Regions from separate parts of the Actinomadura sp. NPDC048021 genome, predicted to be linked through region 2. Evidence: riboswitches for the same ligand, from Rfam matches in the RefSeq annotation. Region 2 holds a riboswitch; the other holds the start of a gene.
What was found. Region 2 has a riboswitch for glycine ahead of gcvT (glycine cleavage system aminomethyltransferase GcvT). Riboswitches for the same ligand answer to the same signal wherever they lie in the genome.

Region 1: it holds a riboswitch for glycine, as region 2 does, so the genes downstream of both, gcvP (aminomethyl-transferring glycine dehydrogenase) here and gcvT (glycine cleavage system aminomethyltransferase GcvT) in region 2, are expected to answer to the same signal.

Annotation. Positions count from the first base shown of each region.
Region 1 is NZ_JBEZJQ010000030.1:109,799-120,700, reverse strand. It holds gene AB0C87_RS36195 (bifunctional nuclease family protein) at 110-580, shown strand; gene AB0C87_RS36190 (MerR family transcriptional regulator) at 900-1,505, shown strand; gene AB0C87_RS36185 (lysylphosphatidylglycerol synthase transmembrane domain-containing protein) at 1,510-3,981, opposite strand; glycine riboswitch at 4,253-4,347, shown strand; gene gcvP (aminomethyl-transferring glycine dehydrogenase) at 4,518-7,388, shown strand; gene AB0C87_RS36175 (tetratricopeptide repeat protein) at 7,797-8,906, shown strand; gene AB0C87_RS36170 (PPOX class F420-dependent oxidoreductase) at 8,903-9,328, opposite strand; gene AB0C87_RS36165 (alpha/beta family hydrolase) at 9,380-9,997, shown strand; gene AB0C87_RS36160 (DUF5999 family protein) at 10,095-10,298, opposite strand; gene AB0C87_RS36155 ((Fe-S)-binding protein) at 10,579-10,902, shown strand, end outside.
Region 2 is NZ_JBEZJQ010000017.1:55,280-66,181, forward strand. It holds gene AB0C87_RS26575 (thiolase family protein) at 1-848, shown strand, start outside; gene AB0C87_RS26580 (helix-turn-helix domain-containing protein) at 888-1,331, shown strand; gene AB0C87_RS26585 (MerR family transcriptional regulator) at 1,503-1,880, opposite strand; gene AB0C87_RS26590 (SDR family oxidoreductase) at 1,924-2,673, opposite strand; gene AB0C87_RS26595 (TetR/AcrR family transcriptional regulator) at 2,709-3,284, opposite strand; gene AB0C87_RS26600 (nuclear transport factor 2 family protein) at 3,374-3,835, shown strand; gene AB0C87_RS26605 (L-serine ammonia-lyase) at 3,846-5,219, opposite strand; gene glyA (serine hydroxymethyltransferase) at 5,290-6,546, opposite strand; gene gcvH (glycine cleavage system protein GcvH) at 6,543-6,932, opposite strand; gene gcvT (glycine cleavage system aminomethyltransferase GcvT) at 6,988-8,082, opposite strand; glycine riboswitch at 8,249-8,344, opposite strand; gene AB0C87_RS26625 (hypothetical protein) at 8,718-9,059, opposite strand; gene AB0C87_RS26630 (M50 family metallopeptidase) at 9,297-10,595, shown strand; gene AB0C87_RS26635 (PLP-dependent cysteine synthase family protein) at 10,585-10,902, opposite strand, start outside.

The DNA of each region.
Region 1 (10,902 bases), on a different contig from region 2:
GCGCGCCGCGAGCTGTCCGAGCCTGGGTGTACGTTGGCTACATGGTTCGGTCAGGAATCGATCCGCTGCACGTGGTGATCGAGACAGCGAGAACCAGCAGGGAGCCGCAGTGAAGCAGATGGAGGTCGTCGGCGTCCGGGTCGAGATGCCCTCCAATCAGCCGATCGTCCTGTTGAAGGAGACGGAGGGCGATCGCTACCTGCCCATCTGGATCGGGGCGGTGGAGGCGACCGCGATCGCCTTCGCCCAGCAGGGGGTGCTGCCCGCCCGGCCCCTCACCCACGACCTGTTCCGCGACGTGCTGGACGCGCTGAGCGTCCAGCTCCGCACGGTCAACATCACCGCGCTGCGCGAGGGGATCTTCTTCGCCGACCTCGTCTTCTCCAACGGCGTCGAGGTGAGCGCGCGCCCGTCCGACTCCATCGCCCTCGCGCTGCGCACGGGCGCCACGATCTTCGCGAGCGAGGACGTCCTGGAGGAGGCCGGCGTCGCCATCCCCGACGAGCAGGAGGACGAGGTCGAGAAGTTCCGCGAGTTCCTCGACACGATCTCCCCTGAGGACTTCGGCCGCGCCGGTTAGGCCTCTCCGGCACCCCGGGGCGAGCGGCCGCTGTGCCGTATGTCACTCTGGAGTGCGAGATCATGCGATCGGGCGAATGGTCGCCCATTGCGCCGGACCTGGCGGTTTTTGCGGGGGAACCATCGGGGTATGGACTGCGTGGGTGACGAAGGTGCGCAGTTTGCCCACGTGAAGCCGGTTCATCCGGGCATGCGACGCGCCGACGATGAACGTTGACCACACCCTGACCGGCACCTACCGTGCTGGTGGAACACCCGTGGTGTTATTCGTCAAACCCCCTTGACGAACCGCTACGGGATGATAGAAGCCGGAGGTCCGCGTGGCGGTGAGCAGCGGCGAGGGCAAGGCGACCCCCGACAGGCGCGTGGCGTCCCGCCGTGCCGGAGAGCAGGGCCTGCTCTTCGACACCCAGGTGTCGGCGCCGCCGGAGGACGTCGGTTACCGCGGCCCGACGGCGTGCGCCGCGGCGGGCATCACCTACCGGCAGCTCGACTACTGGGCCCGCACGAAGCTGGTGGAGCCGAGCGTGCGGTCGGCCCAGGGGTCCGGCAGCCAGCGGTTGTACAGCTTCCGCGACGTCCTCGTCCTGAAGGTCGTCAAGCGGCTCCTCGACACCGGCGTCTCGTTGCAGCAGATACGCACGGCCGTCTCCCACCTGCGCGACCGCGGCGTCCAGGACCTCGCCCAGATCACCCTGATGAGCGACGGCGTCAGCGTCTACGAGTGCACCTCGCCCGACGAGGTCGTCGACCTCCTCCAGGGCGGCCAGGGCGTGTTCGGCATCGCGCTCGGACGGGTGTGGCAGGAGGTGGAGGGCAGCCTGGCGGAGCTGCCCGCTGAACGCGCCTCCACCGGCGACGAGGACCCCGCCGGGCACCACCACGACGAACTGGCCGACCGGCGGCGCGCCCGCCGCACCGGCTGACCCCTCAGAGCGCCTCCTTGCGCTGCAGGAAGGCGAACGCCCCCCACCCCGGCAGGACTGGCAGCCACAGCGTCAGGAGCCGGTAGAGCAGCACCGCCGACGTGGCCGTCTCCGCCGTCAGCCCCGAGATCGTCAACGCCAGCGTGAGCGCGCCCTCGACGGCGCCGAGCCCGCCCGGCGTCGGCGCCGCCGACCCCACCGCGTTCGCGGTGAGGAACACCAGCACCACCGTCGTCCACGGCAGCGACCCGCCGAACGCCCGGATCGAGGCGTCCAGGCACAGCGTGAACGCCAGCGTCAGCAGCAGGGTGCCGCCCATCCCGGTGGACAGCTTCTTCGGCGACTGCAGCACGTCCACCAGGCGCGGCACCACGCCCGAGAACATGGCCCTCAGCCGCGAGGCGACCACCCGCCGCACCCGCGGCACCGTCAGCGCGAGCCCCGCGAGCAGCCCCAGCCCGAGCACCGCGAGCACGATCGTCCGGGACGGGGCCAGGTCCTGCGTCGCCTTCGCCGTCGAACCGGTCAGGAACCCGAACAGCACCAGCAGCAGGATGTGGGTGACCATCCCCACGAGCTGCGACGCGCCCACGCTCGCGACGGCGAGGGCGGGCCGGACGCCCGAGCGCTGCAGGTAGCGCGTGTTGACGGCGACGCCGCCCACGGCCGCCGGCGCGACCAGCTTCACGAACGACGCCGCCAGCTGCACCAGGACCGTCCGCCCCAGCGGCAGCCGCTCGGGGACGAACCCCATCAGCATGAACGCGGCGGCGACGTAGGTGAGCGCCGCCGCCCCGAGGGCCGCGGCCACCCAGTGCCAGCTCGCCGTGGCCGCCAGGCGGCCGATGTCCAGGCTCGTCACCTGGGGGATCACGATGTAGGCCGCGACCGACAGCGCCACGATGCTGACGATGGTCCGCGGCCGGAAGCGCTCCAGCTTGGCCGGGGGCGCCTCCGTCTCCGGCTTCAGCCGGACGATCTGCTCCCGGATGCGGGTCAGCAGGTCCTTGTGGTGCCGCAGCGCGGTGCGGGTCGCCCGCGACAGCGCCACCCGCTGCAGCAGCGGCACCGCCCCGCCGAGGGCCTCCTCGCCCAGCACCGGCGCTGCCGTCCCCACCGCCCGCTCCGGCCCCGCGCGCAGCGCCAGCGTCGTGAGCAGCTGCGCGAGGTCCAGGCGCAGCGCCAGGTCGCCGGCCGCCGTCTCCCCGAACCGCAGGTCGGTCAGGTAGGCCAGCCCGTCGTCGCCCACCAGGACCGCCTCGCCCTCCAGCCGCCGGTGCGCGAGCCGCCCCGCCTGCAGTGCCCGGAACTGTCGCCACACGTCCGCCAGCAGCTCGTCGGTGATCTCCGCGTCGGGGACGTCTCCGAGCCGCCGCCCCGGGACGTGCTCGTAGGCCAGCAGCGCCGCCTCGGTGCCGACCTCGCACGTGCCGACGAGCCGCGGCGTCCGGGCGCCCGCGGCGTCCACCGCGTACGCCGTCAGCGACTCCAGCTCCAGGGACCGGCGCAGCGACCGCAGCGTCCGCCCCGTCGTGGCGCCGCGCAGCCGCAGCAGCCGCCAGACGCGGTAGAGCAGCCCGGCGGTCTGCTGGTCGCGGTCCAGGACGCGGACCTCCACGTCCCAGTCGCCGTGCCGCTCCCGGCGCGCCGGGAGCCGGGCGCCGTACCCGCCCTGCGGGGAGGGGGCGAGGGCGACGCCGTAGCGGCGGGTCTCGTCGGCGTCGTGCGTGCCGTCCAGGCGCGCCGCCCGCCGCGGGTGCAGCCCGAGCCGTTCGAGCGCGGCCACCACGGCCGTCCCGGACGGGCGGGGATTCGGCGTCCCGACGGCGTAGAGGGTGCCGTGGCCGATGGCACGGCCGAGCAGGTAGGTGGCCGCCAGCGCGGCGACGGAGGCGTAGGACGCCGTCAGTCCCGTCAGCGCCGCCAGCCCGATCATGGTCCAGGTCGCGGCCTGCCAGCGGGCCCGGCCCGCCATCCCGACCGCGCTCACGAAGGCGATCACCGGGGCGATGTCGGTGTGCACCGGCGCGGTCTCCGTGCCGCCCCAGATCAGCGAGTCGAGCACGCCGCCCGGCGCGGCCCGCACCACCAGGTCGTCCAGGCCCACCGTGATCCCGAACGCGATCATCGCGGCCAGCAGCGCGATCGCCACGCGGACGCCGTCCTTGTGGAACAGCCGCTCGATCGCGAACGCGATCGGCACGGCCAGCACCCCGAAGCTGGACACCAGCGTCGCCAGCGTCAGCAGCAGCCGCGGCGCGTGCGCGGTGCCCTGCGCGATGTCGGTCTGCAGGCCGTGGGTGGTCTGCTGCGCGATCGACACCAGCAGCATCACCGCCGCCAGCCCCACCACGGACGCCGCGAACCGGATGGCGTCGGAGGGCCGGCGGATCCGGTACGGCTGGGCGGGCTCGTCGACGGGCGCGCCGGCCGCGCCCTGCGCCGGGCGCACCGCTCCGTCGTGGGCCTGTGTCACGCCGTACCGCCGCCCTGACCATCCGCCATCGTGATCAGCGTCCCAGACCCGGCGGCGCGCCGTCGAGTCGCGGGGCCGCCGCCGGGACGCGCGTCCATCCCGCAGCCTCGTCTCCCCGCCCCCGTGCGGCCCGGGGCCGTCGCGCCCCAGGTGAGTCAGCACATGGTACTCGCCGGTAGACCGCCCGCGCCGCGGGGCGCGGCCCCTTCCGGCGGGCCGGAACGACGTCGCGGACGCGCCTTTGGGTAGGGTTCGACCTAGGACATGCCGTCAACCCTGTGCGGGAGAGACCCCACGCCGCCAGCGTGGGGCGCCGAAGGGGCAACCTCCCCGGAACCTCTCAGGCAAAAGGACCGCACGGGCGAGGCACCTCTGGAAAGCAGGCGTCGGTCCCCGCGCGCGGGGAAGGGCGGCTCACCGAAGGGGAAACCCCGCCGCGCGGGTGAAGCTCTCAGGTGCCATGACAGAGGGGGAGAACGGCCGCCGGCCCGCGCCGGCGGCGCACCTGAGCGACCGCAGCAGCCAGGAGGCCCTCCATGACCGCCCAGTTCTTCGCCCCTGTGGCCGCGCCGCAGCATCCCCGGTCGGCGTTCGCCGACCGGCATGTCGGCCCCTCGCCGGACGACCAGGCGAGGATGCTGGCCGCCATCGGCTACTCCGGCGCCGAGGCGCTGATCGACCACGCGGTCCCCGCCGCGATCCGCACGTCCCGTCCGCTGGACCTGCCGCCCGCGCTGAGCGAGACCGCCGCGCTGGACCGGCTCCGCGAGCTCGCGTCCCGCAACACCGTCCTGACGTCCATGATCGGGCTCGGCTACCACGGGACGACCACGCCCGGTGTGATCATGCGGAACGTGCTGGAGAACCCGGGCTGGTACACCGCCTACACCCCCTACCAGCCGGAGATCTCCCAGGGGCGGCTCGAAGCCCTGCTGAACTTCCAGACGATGGTGGGCGACCTGACCGGGCTGCCCGTCGCGAACGCCTCCATGCTGGACGAGGGCACCGCCGCCGCCGAGGCCATGGCCCTCGCGCACCGCGTCTCCCGGCGCAAGGAGCCCGGGGCGTTCCTCGTCGACATCGACACGCTCCCGCAGACGATCGAGGTCGTCCGGACCCGCGCGATCCCGCTCGGCATCGAGATCGTCATCGCCGACCTGTCCCGCGACCTGCCCGACGGCGACTTCTTCGGCGTGCTGCTGCAGTACCCGGGCGCGTCCGGCGCCGTCCGCGACCTGGAACCCGTCATCGCGCAGGCCCACGAGCGCGGCGCCAAGGCCGTCGTGGCCGCCGACCTGCTGGCGCTGACCCTGCTGCGCCCGCCCGGCGAGTCCGGCGCCGACATCGCGGTGGGCTCCGCGCAGCGGTTCGGCGTCCCCTACGGGTTCGGCGGACCGCACGCCGGCTACATGGCGGTCGGCGAGGGCATCCAGCGCCAGCTCCCCGGCCGGCTCGTGGGCGTGTCCGTCGACGCGGACGGCGCCACCGCCTACCGGCTGGCCCTCCAGACCCGCGAGCAGCACATCCGCCGCGAGAAGGCCACCAGCAACATCTGCACCGCCCAGGTCCTGCTCGCCGTGATGGCGAGCATGTACGCCGTGTACCACGGCCCCGAGGGGCTGGCCGCGATCGCGCAGCGGACGCACCGCCGGGCCGCCGAGATCGCCGCGGGGCTGCGCGCCGGCGGCGTCGAGGTCGTCCACGACTCGTTCTTCGACACGGTCCTGGCCCGCGTGCCGGGCCGCGCCGCCGAGGTCGTCGCGGCCGCCCGCGAGCGCGGAATCAACCTGCGCCCGGACGGCCCCGACCGGGTCGCGGTCGCCTGCGACGAGACGACGCTGCCCGCGCACGTGACGGCCGTGCTCGAGGCGTTCGGCGCGACCGAGGTGGGCGAGGTCCCCGAGGCGTTCCCGGACGCCCTGCGCCGCGAGAGCCCCTACCTGACCCACCCCGTCTTCCACGCGCACCGCTCCGAGACCGCGATGCTGCGCTACCTGCGCAGGCTCCAGGACAAGGACATCGCGCTCGACCGCTCCATGATCCCGCTCGGCTCCTGCACGATGAAGCTCAACGCCACCGCCGAGATGGAGCCGATCACCTGGCCGGAGTTCGCCGCGATCCACCCGTTCGCGCCGCTCGACCAGGCCGCCGGCTACGTCGAGCTGATCGGCGAGCTGGAGGGCTTCCTCGCCGAGATCACCGGGTACGCGAAGGTCTCCGTCCAGCCGAACGCCGGCTCCCAGGGCGAGCTGGCCGGCCTGCTCGCCATCCGCGGCTACCACGCGTTCCGCGGCGAGGAGCACCGCGACGTCTGCCTGATCCCTTCCTCGGCGCACGGCACCAACGCCGCCAGCGCCGTCATGGCCGGGATGCGGGTCGTCGTCGTCACGTGCGACGAGGGCGGCAACATCGACCTCGACGACCTGCGCGCCAAGCTCGGCGAGCACGGCGACCGCCTCGCGGCGATCATGGTGACCTACCCGTCCACGCACGGCGTCTTCGAGGAGACGATCACCGATGTGTGCGCGGCCGTGCACGAGGCCGGCGGCCAGGTCTACGTCGACGGCGCCAACCTCAACGCGCTCGTCGGCCTCGCCCGCCCCGGCGAGTTCGGCTCGGACGTCTCCCACCTCAACCTGCACAAGACGTTCTGCATCCCGCACGGCGGCGGCGGCCCCGGCGTCGGCCCGATCGGCGTCCGCGAGCACCTGGCCCCGTTCCTGCCCAACCACCCGATGCGCGAGGAGGCCGGCCCCGGCACCGGCGTCGGCCCCATCTCGGCCGCCCCGTGGGGATCGGCCGGCATCCTGCCGATCTCCTGGGCCTACATCGCGATGATGGGCCCGGACGGGCTGCGCGCCGCCACCGAGGGTGCGATCATCGGCGCCAACTACCTCGCCGCCCGCCTCGCCCCGCACTACCCGATCCTCTACACCGGCCGCGACGGCCTCGTCGCGCACGAGTGCATCGCCGACCTCCGCAAGATCACCAAGGAGACGGGGATCACCGCCGAGGACGTCGCCAAGCGCCTCATCGACTACGGCTTCCACGCCCCGACCCTGTCGTTCCCCGTCGCCGGCACCCTGATGATCGAGCCCACCGAGTCCGAGGACCTCGCCGAGCTCGACCGGTTCTGCGACGCCATGATCGAGATCCGCCGGGAGATCCAGCGGGTCGCCGACGGCGGCTACGACGCCGAGGACAACCCCCTCAAGAACGCCCCCCACACCGCCGCCTGCCTCGTCTCCGACGACTGGAAGCACGCCTACACGCGCGAGGAGGCCGCCTACCCCCTCCCGTCCCTGCGGGAGAACAAGTACTGGCCGCCCGTCCGCCGCATCGACCAGGCCTACGGCGACCGCAACCTCGTCTGCTCCTGCCCGCCCCCCGAAGCGTTCGAGGACTGAATTGGATTGTGGTTTCCAGGCTGAGGCGCCTAGGGGCGCCTCAGCCTGGAAAGCCACGTGCGATCGCTCGCATCGCTTCGGCTCGCCTTGCGGCTCGCTGCTGTGTTTATTGCAGTGCTCTCCTCCTTCGGGCCTTGACGGCCCTCCATCGTCGAGCACTGCGTGCGATCGCTGGCATCGCTTCGGCTCGCCTTGCGGCTCGCTGCGCGATCAGGTTCTCGCTTCGCTTGAACCTGCCTTCGGACGCGATCGCGATGGTTCGGGTCGCTGGTGGCTCGGCTGGGTGCGGGGTGGGCACGGGCGATGGATTTGTGATCTTGCTTGGGTTTTGGGGTGTCGTCGCGGGACGGGGGCGGCGCGGATCGCTACGCTCTTTGCGGACCCCGACCCCCAGAGGGCAGAAGAGCGATGATCGAGTCTCCGGACGCGGTATCCGAGGACCCTGCGCGACTGTGCGAGGAGGCCCGCGGCCTCGCCGAGAGCGGTGAGGCCGAGAGGGCCGCGCTGCTGTTCGAGAAGGTGCTCGCGCTGGGCGACACCCCCTTCCGGGCGCGGGCGGCGCTGGGGCTGGCGGTCGTCCTGGACGACGCCGGGCACGTCGAGCGCGCCCGGGAGGCCGACCGGACGGCGATCGCCACCGCCGATCCCGAGTACGGGCCGCGCGCCGCCTACCACCTGGCGCTCACCCACGAGCGGGCGGGCGAGCACGAGCGGGCGGCGCCCGCCTGGCGGGTCGTGGTCGACTTCGGCAACCCCGCCTACCTGCCGCCCGCCCATCTGGCCCTCGCCCGGATCGCCGACGACGCCGGCGACTTCGACGCGGCCCGCGACCACTGGGAGGCGGTGATCGCGACCGGGGACGCCGAGTACGGGCCGCCCGCCGCGCACGACCTGGCCCAGCGGCTGCTGGAGCGCGACGAGCCCGCGCGGGCCCAGCGGGTCCTGACCGCCGGGCTCAAGCTGATCGACCGGGGCGCCGACCCCTACGCGTACGGGCGGCTCGCCGTGGCGCTCGGCATCTCCTACCTCGACCAGGCGATCGGCGCGTTCGGCGCGGCGCTGGGGGACGAGCCGGCCGACCCGGAGGTCGGGCCGCTGGCCACCGAGCTGCTGGCGCGGACCCTGCCGCTGCGGGGGCGGGGCGCCGAGGCGGGCGAGGTGTGGCGGCGGGGCCTCGCCGAGCCCGGCACCGCGGGGCAGGTGCGGGCGCGGCTGCGCCGCGACTTCGGCGACGCCGACGACGACGGCGACCTGTGGTGGGAGCCGGTCGTCGAGCGCGCCGTGTCGGACGGCACGCTCCCCGCCCTCGCCGGCGAGGCGTTCGGCGCCCTCGACCACATGTACGCGCTGCTCGCCGTCCGGTACGCCGAACGACGGGCCGGCGACGCCCGCGAGACCCTCGGCAGGGCGGTGCGGGTGCCGGGCGGCTACGCGTGGGGGCCGCTGCTGCACGAGAGCTTCGCCGAGCGGTTCCGCCTGGCGACCGGCACGGCCGCCCCGGACTGGACCGACGGCTAGCCGGCGATGGCGCGCTGGGCGATCACCTTGGTGATGCGGGCGCGGACGAGGTACTCGGTGGGGACGGCGTTGCGCCGCCCGAACTCCTCGGCCCGGTCGGCGCCCATGTAGCGGCCGCCGATGACGGTCGCCCAGCGGAGCATCTCGTCGAGGTCCTCGACGAGGGACGCCTCGGCCTGGATCAGCACGTACGAGTACGGCGGCGCCTGGTCGTCGACGCAGACGGACAGGCGCGGATCGCGGGCGAGGACGCGGCCCTTCACGCTCTGGTGCCCCGTGTTGAACAGCAGGTCGTCGCCGTCGAGGACGAACCAGATCGGCGTCACGTGCGGCGTGCCGTCCTTGCGGGTGACGGCGGCCTTGCCGGTGCGGGTGCCCTCCATGACGAACGCGCGCCATTCGCTGTCGGTCATCGTCTCCATGGGTCCAGTCTGCCGCACCGGCTGTTCGCGGCTGCCGCTACGGTGAGTCACATGAAGGTCGCGACGGCGCACGGGCCCGCCGAGGTGGTGCTCGACGAGGTGGAGGACCCGGCGTTCCTGCTGGTGCTGACGCACGGGTCGAACGGGGGAGTGGAGGCGGCCGACCTGCTGGCGGTGCGGGCGGAGGCGCTGGGGCTCGGCGGCGCCGTCGCGCGGGTGGTCCAGCCGTTCCGGCTCGCCGGGCGGCGGGCGCCGGGGCCGGCGGCCAAGCAGGACGAGGCGTGGCTGGAGATCGTCGCGGCGCTGCGGAAGCGGTTCGGGGACGTCACGCTGGTGCAGGGCGGCCGCAGCAACGGGGCGAGGGTCGCGTGCCGGACGGCGGAGGCCGCCGGGGCGGCCGGCGTGGTGGCGCTGGCGTTCCCCCTGCACCCGCCGGGCAGGCCGGAGAAGACCCGGGTGGAGGAGTTGCGGTCGGCGGGGGTCGAGGTCGTCGTCGTCAACGGCGACCGCGACCCGTTCGGCGTGCCCGACCCGGCGGACGCGGCGCAGGTCGCGGTCCTGCCGGGCGAGCGGCACGACCTCGGCAAGGACCCCGCGGCCGTCGGTCGTGCCGTGGAGCCGTGGCTGAAGCGGTGGGCGGCCCGTCCGGTGCGGACGGGCCGGCGGTAGAGTCGCTCCGGGCCCGGTGCGGGCCCAGAGACCGGTCGTGGGCGGGCGTGCCCCCGAGGATGATCACCCGTTTGAACTAGTCCCCCGTGGAGACCGCTCAAGCGGCGGACGTGGCCTGCGCGTCCGTCGGCCGGTGCGGCGCGATGACTCCCCCGTCGGGCAGCAGCTCACCGGTGTCCTCGAACAGCACGACCCCGTTGCACAGCAGGCTCCACCCCTGTTCGGGGTGCGAGGCCAGCGTGCGGGCGGCGTCGCGGTCGGGTGCGTTGTGGGAGGGACAAGGCGGCTGGTGCGGGCACATGGCGTGCCTCCGGTCTCAACTACTGGTCGGTCGTGGTGCTTTCCTGTTCTGACGCACCCAAGTGTGGAGTGGTTCGCCCCCACCGGCCATAGCCCGTTGGGACGGTTGTCCATTGGTTCCGGAGTACCGGTCGGGTGTGATCCCTCCCACTCCCGGGGCGCCACGCAGTAGCGTGCCTCCCGCGCGATAACGGACGAAGAACGACACGCCGCCGGAGGCTGAAACCCCTACGATGTTCGGCGGGGGAACGGGCTCTGCGGGGGCGGGGGGAGTGAGGCCGGTGCGGGTCGCGCTGTCCGTCGCGTGCTTCGAGGACGTGCTGTTCCCCGGCACCGCGAAGGCCGTGACCGTGCTGCTGGAGCGGCTCGGGCACGAGGTGGCGTTCCCGCCGGGGCAGACGTGCTGCGGCCAGTTCCACTGGACGGCCGGCTACCACCGCGAGGCCGCCGGGCTCGCCCGCTCCCACGCGGCCGCGTTCGAGGGCTGCGAGGTCGTGGTGGCGCCGTCGGCGTCGTGCGCCGCGACCGTCCGCGCCGACTACCCGAAGATCGCCCGTACGGCCCGCGACCCCGGCCTGGCCCGCGCCGCCGAGGGCCTCGCCGTC
Region 2 (10,902 bases):
AGAGCGGCGCCTACGACATCGCCATCGCGTGCGGGGTCGAGTCGATGTCGCGGGTGCCGATGGGGTCGAGCGTCCTGCCGGGCAGCGACCCGTTCGGGACGCTGCTCCCCGAGCGCTACCCGGGCGGGCTCGTCGGCCAGGGCATCAGCGCCGAGCTGATCGCCGCGCGCTGGGACCTGTCGCGGGAGGAGCTCGACGCCTACGCCGCCGAGTCCCACCGCCGCGCCGCCAAGGCGTGGAAGAACGGCGAGTTCGACCGGGAGGTCGCCTGGACGGGGCAGCGGGACGAGACCGTCCGCCCGGCGACGTCGCCGGAGATCCTCGCCGGCCTGAGGCCCGCCTACCACGACGAGCGGATGGCCGAGCGGTTCCCCGAGATCGGCTGGAAGATCACCGCGGGCAACGCCTCCCCGGTCAACGACGGCGCCGCCGCCGTCCTGGTCATGGGCGCCGACGTCGCCGCGCGGCTCGGCCTGCGCCCGCGCGCCCGCTTCCACGCCTTCGCCGTGACCGGCGACGACCCGCTGCTGATGCTCACCGCGATCATCCCCGCGACCGCGAAGGTGCTGGAGCGCGGTGGCCTCACCCTGGACGACGTCGATCTGTTCGAGGTGAACGAGGCGTTCGCCCCGGTCGTCCTCGCGTGGGCGCGCGAGACCGGCGCCGACCTCGCGCGCGTCAACGTGCGCGGCGGCGCGATCGCGATCGGCCACCCGCTCGGCGCGAGCGGCGCCCGCCTCATGACGACCCTGCTGCACGCCCTGGAGGACCGCGGCGGCAGGTTCGGCCTCCAGACCATGTGCGAGGCGGGCGGACTGGCCAACGCCACCGTCGTGGAGCGGCTCTGACGGACGGTCCGGCCAGGTCCGGCGGCTAGGCTTCCCGGTATGCCGAAGGACGCCGATCCGCGCGAGTGCTCGATCGCCGACACGCTGGACCTGGTCGGCGAGCGCTGGAGCCTGCTGGCGATCCGGGAGCTGAGCTACGGGGTGCGGCGCTTCGACCAGATCGTCCGCAACACCGGCGCGTCCCGCGACATCCTCACCGCCCGCCTCCGCAAGCTGGAGGCGGGCGGCGTCATCCGCCGCGAGCGCTACAGCGACCACCCGGTGCGCCACGAGTACCGCCTGACGCCCGCGGGCGTGGAGCTGTGCGACGTCCTGCTCGTGCTGATGGCCTGGGGAGACCGGCACCTGCACCCGGACGACCCGCCCGTCCGGTGGCGGCACTCCTGCGGCGAGACCGTCAGCCCCCAGGTCGTGTGCCGCCACTGCGGCAACGAGGCCCGCCAGGGCGCCCATTCCCCCACCGGCCGGGGCGCCCGCCCCTGACCCACTCGCGACGGCGGCGCAGCCAGTCGCCGATGCGGCCCGCGAGGACGCCGACCGTCCCGTCCAATGGTGAAGGTGACCATCTTCGGGTTGAGAAGGTTGGTCAGCAGTCCGTTGAGATAGGCCCGCCGTCCCGAGACCCCGGCCGGTTCCGCCTCCACGTCCCCGCGGTCAGCGGGCCGATGCGGGGCGTCTCTCGGCCGCGCGGGTCAGGGCGGTGGCGAGGCGGTCGCGGGCCTCGGTCTGGGCGGTGATGCGCGCGTCGAGGACGGCGAGGCGGTCCAGGGCGATGCGGAGCCCCTTCTCCGACGGGGGCGAGGCCGCCACGTCGCCGTCCAGGCAGACCGAGAACGCGCGCACGTCGTCGAGGGTGAGGCCGACGGCGAGCAGCTCCCGGATGTTGCGGACCCGCACGGCCGCGCCCTCGTCGTAGATCCGGTATCCGTTGCCCGCCCGGCGGGACGCGATCAGGCCCGCCTCCTCGTAGTGCCGCAGCGCCCGCGGCGTCGTCCCGGTGATCCGCGCCAGCTCGCCGATCCGCACCGCCACCACCTCCTCCCCTCGTTCTACCAGGCGGTGGGCCCGCCGGCGCTCAGGCGACCACCGCGCCTCCGTCCACCGCGAGGACGGCGCCGGTGACGAACGAGGCGTCGGGCGAGGCCAGGCGCGTGATCGCCCACGCGACCTCCTCCGGCCGCCCGACGCGGCCGAGCGGGGTGTGCTCGATTTGCCACTGCCGGAGCGCCGCGAGGCGCTCGGCGGAGAGGCCCTGGTGCTCGCCCATCGGGGTGGCGATCGCTCCGGGCGCCACGGCGGCCACGCGGATGCCGCGCGGCGCGAGCTCCAGGGCCCAGCCGCGCGTGAGCGTCTCCAGCGCCGACTTCGTGGCGGCGTAGAACGCGTTGCCGGGCCAGCCCCGCTGCCCGACGGACGTGCTGACGTTGACGACGACCCCGCCGCCGTCGAGCGCGGGCAGCGCCGCCCGGGTCAGCAGGACGGGCGCCACCAGGTTCGTCGCGAGCTGCGGCGCGAGCGTCTCCGGGGCGAGGCTCTCCAGGGTCCCGCTCTGGACGATCGCCGCGTTGTTGACCAGCACGTCCAGCCGTCCGTGCGCGTCCGTCACCCTGCGCACGATCTCGGCGGCGGCGCCGTCGCCGGTGATGTCGGCGGCGAGCGGCTCGATGCCGGGATGCCCGTCCGCGGTCTCGGCCAGCGGGCCGGGCCGCCGTCCGACGGCCACCACGCGGGCGCCCTCGGCCGCGAACATGCGTGCCGTGGCGCGTCCGATCCCGGTTCCCGCGCCGGTGACCAGGACGACCCTGTTCTCCGAATTCGTCTCCATGCCCCGAGCCTGGAACCCTGCCGCCAACGGCAGGGTCAAGCCCGGCCGGCCCTTTCCAGGAGAAGGCGGGCGCCGGTTCGGGCGCGGGCGGCGGCGGTGGGGTCGCCCTGGATTCCGGCGACGACGATGGCGCCCTCGGCGAGCAGGTAGACGGGTTCGGCGGCGGACGCGTCGACAGGGGAGACCAGGGCCACGACCTGGTCGTGGAAGGCCCGCTTGTGGGCTCGCGCCGCGTCCGCGACCGCCGGGGAGGACGAGCCGAGCTCCCCGTGGGCGTTGACCCAGGCGCAGCCGCGGAAGCCCGGCTCGGCGAACCACGCGCCGAGCCAGTCGAACAGGGCGAGGACGCGCCGCCGGGGGTCGGGCTCCGCGTCCAGATGGGCGGCCAGGCTCGCGCGCCAGCGGCGGTCGCGGCGGTCCAGCATCGCGACGACGAGGGCCTCCTTCGTGGGAAAGAGCCGGTAGATGCGCTTGAGCGGCAGCCCGGACACGGTCCGCAGCTCGTCCATGCCCACCGCCTGGACGCCCTGCCGGTAGAAGAGGCGCTCGGCGACGTCCAGCAGGGCCTGGCGGTCCCGGTCCTGCTGCTCCTCGGTGATCGCGGCCGGCATGGGCGCTCCTGACTTGACGTTGAGAACGATCGTTCCCTACCTTAGCGGCAGAGATGGAGAACGCTCGTTCTCAACCCGAGGAGGCCGCCGTGACCGAGGACCGTCCGCCCTACCCGCCGTTCACCCTGGAGACCGCGAAGCAGAAGGTCCAGGCGGCCGAGGACGCGTGGAACACCCGCGACCCGCAGCGGGTGGCGCTCGCCTACACGCCCGACTCGGTCTGGCGGAACCGCGACCGGTTCGTCACCGGACGGGAGGAGATCATCGCCTTCCTGACCGCGAAGTGGGAGCGGGAGCTCGACTACGCGCTGCGCAAGAGCCTGTGGGGGTTCCGCGAGAACCGCATGGCCGTCCGGTTCCAGTACGAGTGGCACGACGCCGGCGGGCAGTGGTGGCGCAGCTACGGCAACGAACTGTGGGAGTTCGACGAGCGCGGCCTGATGCGGTGGCGGGAGGCGAGCATCAACGACGTCGCGATCGGCGAGGCCGACCGCCGCATCCGCGGCCCGCGCCCCGCCGACGAGCACGGCCTCGACATCCCGCTCCGGTAGCGGGCCGCGGTCAGCACTCGATGACGTTGACGGCGAGGCCGCCGCGCGAGGTCTCCTTGTACTTGTCGAGCATGTCGCGGCCCGTGTCGCGCATGGTCTTGATGGCCTTGTCGAGGGAGACGAAGTGGCGGCCGTCGCCGCGCAGGGAGATCCGGGCGGCGCTGATGGCCTTGACGGCGCCGACGGCGTTGCGCTCGATGCAGGGGACCTGGACCAGGCCGCCGACGGGATCGCAGGTCAGGCCGAGGTTGTGCTCGATGCCGATCTCGGCGGCGTTCTCCACCTGCTCGGGGGTGCCGCCGAGGACCTCCGTGAGCCCGGCGGCGGCCATCGAGCAGGCCGACCCGACCTCGCCCTGGCAGCCGACCTCGGCCCCGGAGATGGAGGCGTTCTGCTTGAACAGCACGCCGATCGCCCCGGCGGTCAGCAGGAACCGCACCACGCCCTCGTCGTCGTGGCCCGGGATGAACCGGTCGTAGTAGTGCAGGACGGCCGGGATGATGCCCGCGGCGCCGTTGGTCGGCGCCGTGACGATGCGCCCGCCCGCCGCGTTCTCCTCGTTGACCGCCAGCGCGAACAGGGTGATCCAGTCCATCGCGTGGAGCGGGTCGGACGCCTCCTCCGCGGACAGCTGCCGGTGCAGCTGGGGAGCGCGGCGGCGCACCTTGAGCCCGCCCGGCAGGAGGCCCTCCCGGGTGCAGCCGCGGGTCACGCAGGCCCGCATGACCTGCCAGAGTTCGAGCAGGCCGTCGTGGATCTCGGCGGCGTCGCGGCCGAACGCCTTCTCGTTCTCCAGCATCAGCGCCGAGATCGACAGGCCCGTCTCCCGGCACCGCTCCAGCAGCTCGGCGGCCGTGTCGAAGGGGTGCGGCAGGACGGTGTCGTCGGGCTTGATGCGGTCGGCGCCGGTGGCGTTCTCGTCCAGGATGAACCCGCCGCCGACGGAGTAGTACACCTTCGCGCGCAGCTCCCCGCCGGAGGCGTCCAGAGCCGTGAAGCGCATCCCGTTGGGGTGGCCGGGCAGCGACTCCTTGCGCTCGAAGACCAGGTGCTCGTTGACCACGAACGGGATCTCGTGGTCGCCGAACAGCCGCAGCGCCCCGCGCTCGCGGATCGCGGCGAGCCGCTCGTCCACCCGGTCGACGTCGACGAGCTCGGGCTTGTCGCCCTCAAGACCGAGGATGACGGCCTTGTCGGAGCCGTGGCCCTTGCCGGTGAGGCCGAGCGACCCGTAGAGGGTGACGGCGACGGACGCCGTCTTCTCCAGCAGCCCGTCGCGCTGGAGCCCCCGGGCGAACCGGTGCGCCGCGGCCATCGGGCCCCCCGTGTGGGAGGACGACGGACCGATGCCGATCTTGAACAGGTCGAAAACGCTGATGGCCATAGCTACCTCGTTGTAGCCGCGCCCCCTCCCCCTTGACGGGGGTCCCGCAGGGGGAGAGGGCGCCGGAACGTCACAGGTTCGGGTACAGGGGGTGCTCGTCCGCCAGCGCCTTCACCCGCGCGGCGAGCGCGTCCCGGTCGAAGGACGGCTGCAGCGCCAGCGCGATCACGTCCGCGACCTCGGCGAAGTCCTCGGCGGTGAAACCGCGGGTCGCGAGGGCCGGGGTGCCGATCCGCAGACCGGACGTCACCATCGGCGGGCGCGGGTCGTTCGGCACCGCGTTGCGGTTGACCGTGATGCCGATGTCGTGCAGGCGGTCCTCGGCGTCGCGCCCGGTGAGCTCGGAGTCCACCAGGTCGACCAGCACGAGGTGGACGTCCGTCCCGCCGGTCAGCACCTTGACGCCGGCCTTGGCGCAGTCCTCGGCGAGCAGGCGCTCGGCGAGCAGCTTCGCGCCCTCCACCGTCGCCGCCTGCCGGGCCCGGAACTCCTCCGACGCGGCGATCTTCAGGGCGACGGCCTTGGCGGCGATCACGTGCTCCAGCGGGCCGCCCTGCATGCCGGGGAACACCGCGGAGTTGATCTTCTTGCCGTACTCCTCGCGGGCGAGGATCAGCCCGCCGCGGGGACCGCCGAGCGTCTTGTGCGTCGTCGTCGTCACGATGTCGGCGTGCGGGACGGGCGAGGGGTGCAGCCCCGCCGCCACCAGGCCCGCGAAGTGCGCCATGTCGACCATGAGCAGCGCCCCGACCGAGTCGGCGATCCGCCGGAACGCGGCGAAGTCGAGCCGCCGCGGGTACGCCGACCAGCCCGCCACGATCATCTTCGGCCGGTGCTCGGCCGCGAGCGAGGCCACCTCGTCCATGTCGACCAGGCCGTCCTCGGCGCGGACGTGGTACGGCACCACGTTCAGCACCTTGCCGGAGTAGTTCAGCCGCATCCCGTGCGTGAGATGCCCGCCGTGCGCGAGGTCGAGGCCGAGGATCGTGTCGCCGTGCTGGAGCAGCGCGAAGTACACCGCCGTGTTCGCCTGCGCCCCGCTGTGCGGCTGGACGTTCGCGTGCTCGGCGCCGAACAGCGCCTTGGCCCGGTCGATCGCGAGCTGCTCGGTGACGTCGACGAACTCGCAGCCGCCGTAGTACCGGCGGCCCGGGTACCCCTCGGCGTACTTGTTCGTCAGGACCGACCCCTGAGCCTCCAGCACCGAGACCGGCGCGAAGTTCTCCGACGCGATCATCTCCAGGGTGCCCTGCTGGCGGCGCAGCTCCGCGGCGACGGCCTCGGCGACCTCCGGATCGGCCGTCGCGAGGGAGTCGTTCAGACTCATGATTCCTCGATCAGCTTGTCGTAGGCGGCGGAGTCGAGCAGGTCGCCCGGCTCCTCCGAGATCCGCACCTTGAAGATCCAGCCCTCGCCGTACGGGTCGTCGTTGATGACCTTCGGCTCGTCCACCACCGCGCTGTTGATCGCGGTGATCTCGCCGCTGACGGGGGAGTAGACGTCGCTCACCGACTTGGTCGACTCCACCTCGCCGCACGGCTCGCCCGCCTCGACGGTGTCGCCCTCCGACGGCTGCAGCTCGATGTAGACGATCTCACCGAGGGCGTCGGCGGCGTGCGCGGTGATGCCGACCGTGACGATGCCGTCCTCGCCACCGAGGCCCGACACCCACTCGTGCTCCTCGCTGTAGCGGAGCTCCTCCGGAACGCTCACGATCACTTCTCTCTTTCCACTGTGGGGGCGCGCCCCACACCGCCGGACAACTTGTTCAGGAACGCTTGTAGAACGGCAGGGCCACCACGTCCACCGGCTCGTGCCGGCCGCGGACGTCCACGGCGAGGCCCGCCTCCTCGACGCCGCTGTCGAGGTACGCCATGGCGATCGGCGTGCCCAGTGTGGGCGACGGGGCGCCGCTCGTCACGATGCCGCACGGCGCGCCGCCGGACGTGACGACCTGGTACCCCTTGCGAGGCGCGCGACGCCCCCGCGCGACCAGTCCCACGAGCCTACGGCCCGGCGGGGTCTGCGCCTGCGCCGCCAGGGCGGCCTTGCCCACGAAATCGCCTGGCTTGTCCAGCTTCACCACCCGGCCGAGGCCCGCCTCGAACGGCGTCGTCTCGGCCGTCAGCTCGTTCCCGTACAGCGGCATCCCCGCCTCCAGGCGCAGCGTGTCGCGGGCCGAAAGCCCCGCCGGGACGACCCCCTCCACCGCGGCGAGCGCCCTCCACAGCCCGACACCGTCGGACGCGTCCACGAACAGCTCGAACCCGTCCTCGCCCGTGTACCCGGTGCGGGCGACCAGCGCGTCCACGCCCGCGACCCGCCCCGCAAGGATCGCGTAGTACTTCAGGTCCCCCAGCGGCGCGTCCGTGAACCCCTCGAGAATTTCCTGGGAACGCGGCCCCTGCAGGGCGATCAGCGCGTACGAGTCGGACCGGTCGTCCACCGCCGCCTCGAACCCCGCGGCCCGCTCGACCAGCGCCTCCCGGACGACGGCGGCGTTCGCCGCGTTCGCCACCACCATCCACGTCTCGTCCGCGAGCCGGTAGACGATCAGGTCGTCCAGGACGCCGCCGTCGTGCCCGCAGATCATCGTGTAGCGGGCCTTGCCCACCGGCATCGGCGACAGGTTGCCGACCAGCGCGAAGTCCAGCGCGGCCCCCGCGCCCGGACCCGACAGGAAGATCTCCCCCATGTGCGACAGGTCGAACAGCCCCGCCCCCGTGCGGACGGCCTGGTGCTCGGCGGTCTCGCTCGCGTAGCGCAGCGGCATGAGATGGCCGGCGAAGTCGACGAGGTTCGCGCCGAGGTCCTCATGGACGTCGTGCAGCGGCGTCTTCTTCGCGGTCGGATCGGCGGACATGGGCTCGGCTCCTTCGTCACGGGCGCGCGTGGTCCATCGTCCCACTCGCGCACCGGGCGTATCGGTGCCTCCCCCTCTGTCATCGGCGCCTGAGAGCTTCACCCGCCGCGCACGGCGGGCTTTCACCTTCGGCGGGGGACCGGAGTCCCCGCTTTCCAGAGGTCGCCTGGCCCGTGCGGTCCGTGGGCCTGAGAGGTTCCGGGGAGGATTTGCTCCTTCGGCGTCCCCCACCGGCTGCGAGGGACTCTCCCGCACGGGATCATCAGCTGTCGAAGAAGGCTAGCAGTGTTCATTGTGTTTTTTGAGGTCGGGGCCCTGGGGGCCCCGACCTCAAAAAACACGTGCGATCGCTGGCATCGCTCCGGCTCGCCTTGCGGCTCGCTGCGCGATCAGGTTCTCGCAAGCTCGAACCTGCCTTCGGACGCGATCGCGAGTGTGAGGTCGTCGTCGGCTGGGGTGGCGGCTGAGGTCGTCTCGTTGGACGGTTGCTGCTGGTGCTTCCGTTTCGGTGTCCCTCTGTGCGGGTCGTCTCGACCGTTGCGCTTCTTGGCACAGGTGGCGGTTTCCCCGGCTCCGGCTCAGGACGATGGTCGCGCCGGTGCTCGGGAGTGACGGGAGCGCTGTGGGAGTGGTCGTCAGCGTGGGGGTGGGGTGGCGGGGGGCGACATGGACTTCACGCAGGTCTGCAGGGCGGCCCTGATCTTCTTCAGCTCGTCGGGGGCGGGGGATCTCGTGGGGTTGGGGGTGGGCATCTGGACGCCCTGGGCGTGCATGCAGTCGTTGAAGGCCTTGACCGCCTTCGACTGGGCCGGGGGGAGGGGCGTGGTCTCGACGCCCGTGCCGGGGGCGGAGGGGGCCTGCGTCCTGGCGGTCGGGGCTGGGGACGACGCGCCCGCCGTCGTGCCGCCGTCGTCGCTGCCGCCGCAGCCGGCCAGGGCCAGCGTCAGGGCCAGGACCGCTACATGACCGCGCTTCAAGGGGGAACCTCCGTGGCCGGGGTGGGCCGCCCATGATGGGCGGTCGGCCCTGCTCGCGGATACGCGCTCTCGTGCCAATGATGCGCGGCCGGGTTAGCACCGTGCATCAAAGTGGCCTCCGGCACGGACCGCTTCTTCGTTCGCCTCAACCGGATCGCGGGCCGTAACGTACTCTGAACTGGTTGTCGGAGATCACCCCCGGGTGCGCGGGGTGGACGGACCCGGAGGGCACGCCGCATGGTCTACTACCTGGCTGGAGCGTTGATCCTCTTCTTCGGCCTGCTGGTCTCCATCGCGCTGCACGAGCTCGGGCACTTCTCCTTCGCCAAGCTGTTCGGGGTGCGGACCACGCAGTTCATGGTCGGGTTCGGGCCCACCATGTGGTCGAGGCACAAGGGCGAGACGGAGTACGGGGTCAAGTGGATCCCGCTCGGCGGCTACATCCGCATGATCGGCATGCTGCCGCCGCGCAAGGGCGACGCGCCCGGGCAGGTGCGGCGGATCAGCACCGGGCCGTGGCAGGGGCTGATCGAGTCCGCGCGCGGGGCCTCGCTGGAGGAGGTCGGGCCCGGCGACGGGGACCGCGTGTTCTACGCCAAGAAGTGGTGGCAGAAGCTGCTCATCATGTTCGGCGGGCCCGCGATGAACCTGCTCCTGTCGGTGATGTTCTTCGCGATCCTGCTGATGGGCATCGGCGTCAACCAGCCGCAGCCGGTGATCAAGGAGGTCGCCGAGTGCATGGTGCCGGCCAGCGCCAAGGTCGCCGCGTGCCCGGCGGGCGCGACGCCGACGCCCGCGCGGCAGGTCGGGCTCCAGGCCGGCGACCGGATCGTCGCGTTCGACGGCAAGAAGATCGACGACTATCCGCAGCTCCAGCGGCTGATCCGCAAGGACGGCGGCAAGACCGTCCCGATGACCGTCCGGCGGGACGGCAGGGACGTGCGGCTGAACGTCCCGATCACCCGCAACCAGATGTACGACCTCAAGGACGAGGACAAGGTCGTCAACGTCGGGTTCCTCGGCATCACGCCGTCCAGCGGGATCGAGCGGCAGGGGCCGGGCGCGGTCGCGAGCACGATGGGCGACCTGACCGCGCGCACCGTCGGCGCCCTGGTGCGGATGCCGCAGAAGATGGTCGGCGTGTGGAACGCGGCCTTCGGCGGCGAGAAGCGCGACCCGAACGGGCCGATCGGCGTCGTCGGCGTCAGCCGGATCGGCGGCGAGGTCGCCGCGTCCGACGACTTCACCGGGACGCAGAAGGTCTCCTTCTTCGTGATGCTGCTCGGCTCGCTGAACCTCGCGGTCGGGCTGTTCAACCTCATCCCGCTGCTGCCGCTGGACGGCGGGCACATCGCGGGCGCGCTCCTGGAGGCGGTCAAGAAGGCCTTCGCCCGGATCTTCCGCAGGCCCGACCCCGGCTACGTGGACGTGGCCAAGGCGCTGCCGGTGACGTACGTGATGGCCGTCATCCTGATCGTCATGGGCGGCCTGCTGATCTACGCCGACCTGTTCAACCCGATCCGCGTCACGGGGTGACGTCCGGCATCGTGCCGGTCTTCAGGAAGGCGTCCAGCGCGGCCCGGTAGGGGGCGACGTCGAGGCCCTGCTCCGCCAGCCACGCGTCCGACCCGTAGGTGCCCGCGTAGCGCTCGGCGCCGTCGCAGATGAGCGTGACGACGCTGCCGCGCTCCCCGCGGGCCCGCATCTGCGCGATCAGCTCGGCCGCGCCCCACATGTTCGTGCCGGTCGAGCCGCCCACGCTCCGGCCGCTGACATCGCTCGTCCAGCGCATCGCCGCGATCGACGCCGCGTCCGGCACCCGGATCATCCGGTCGATCACCGT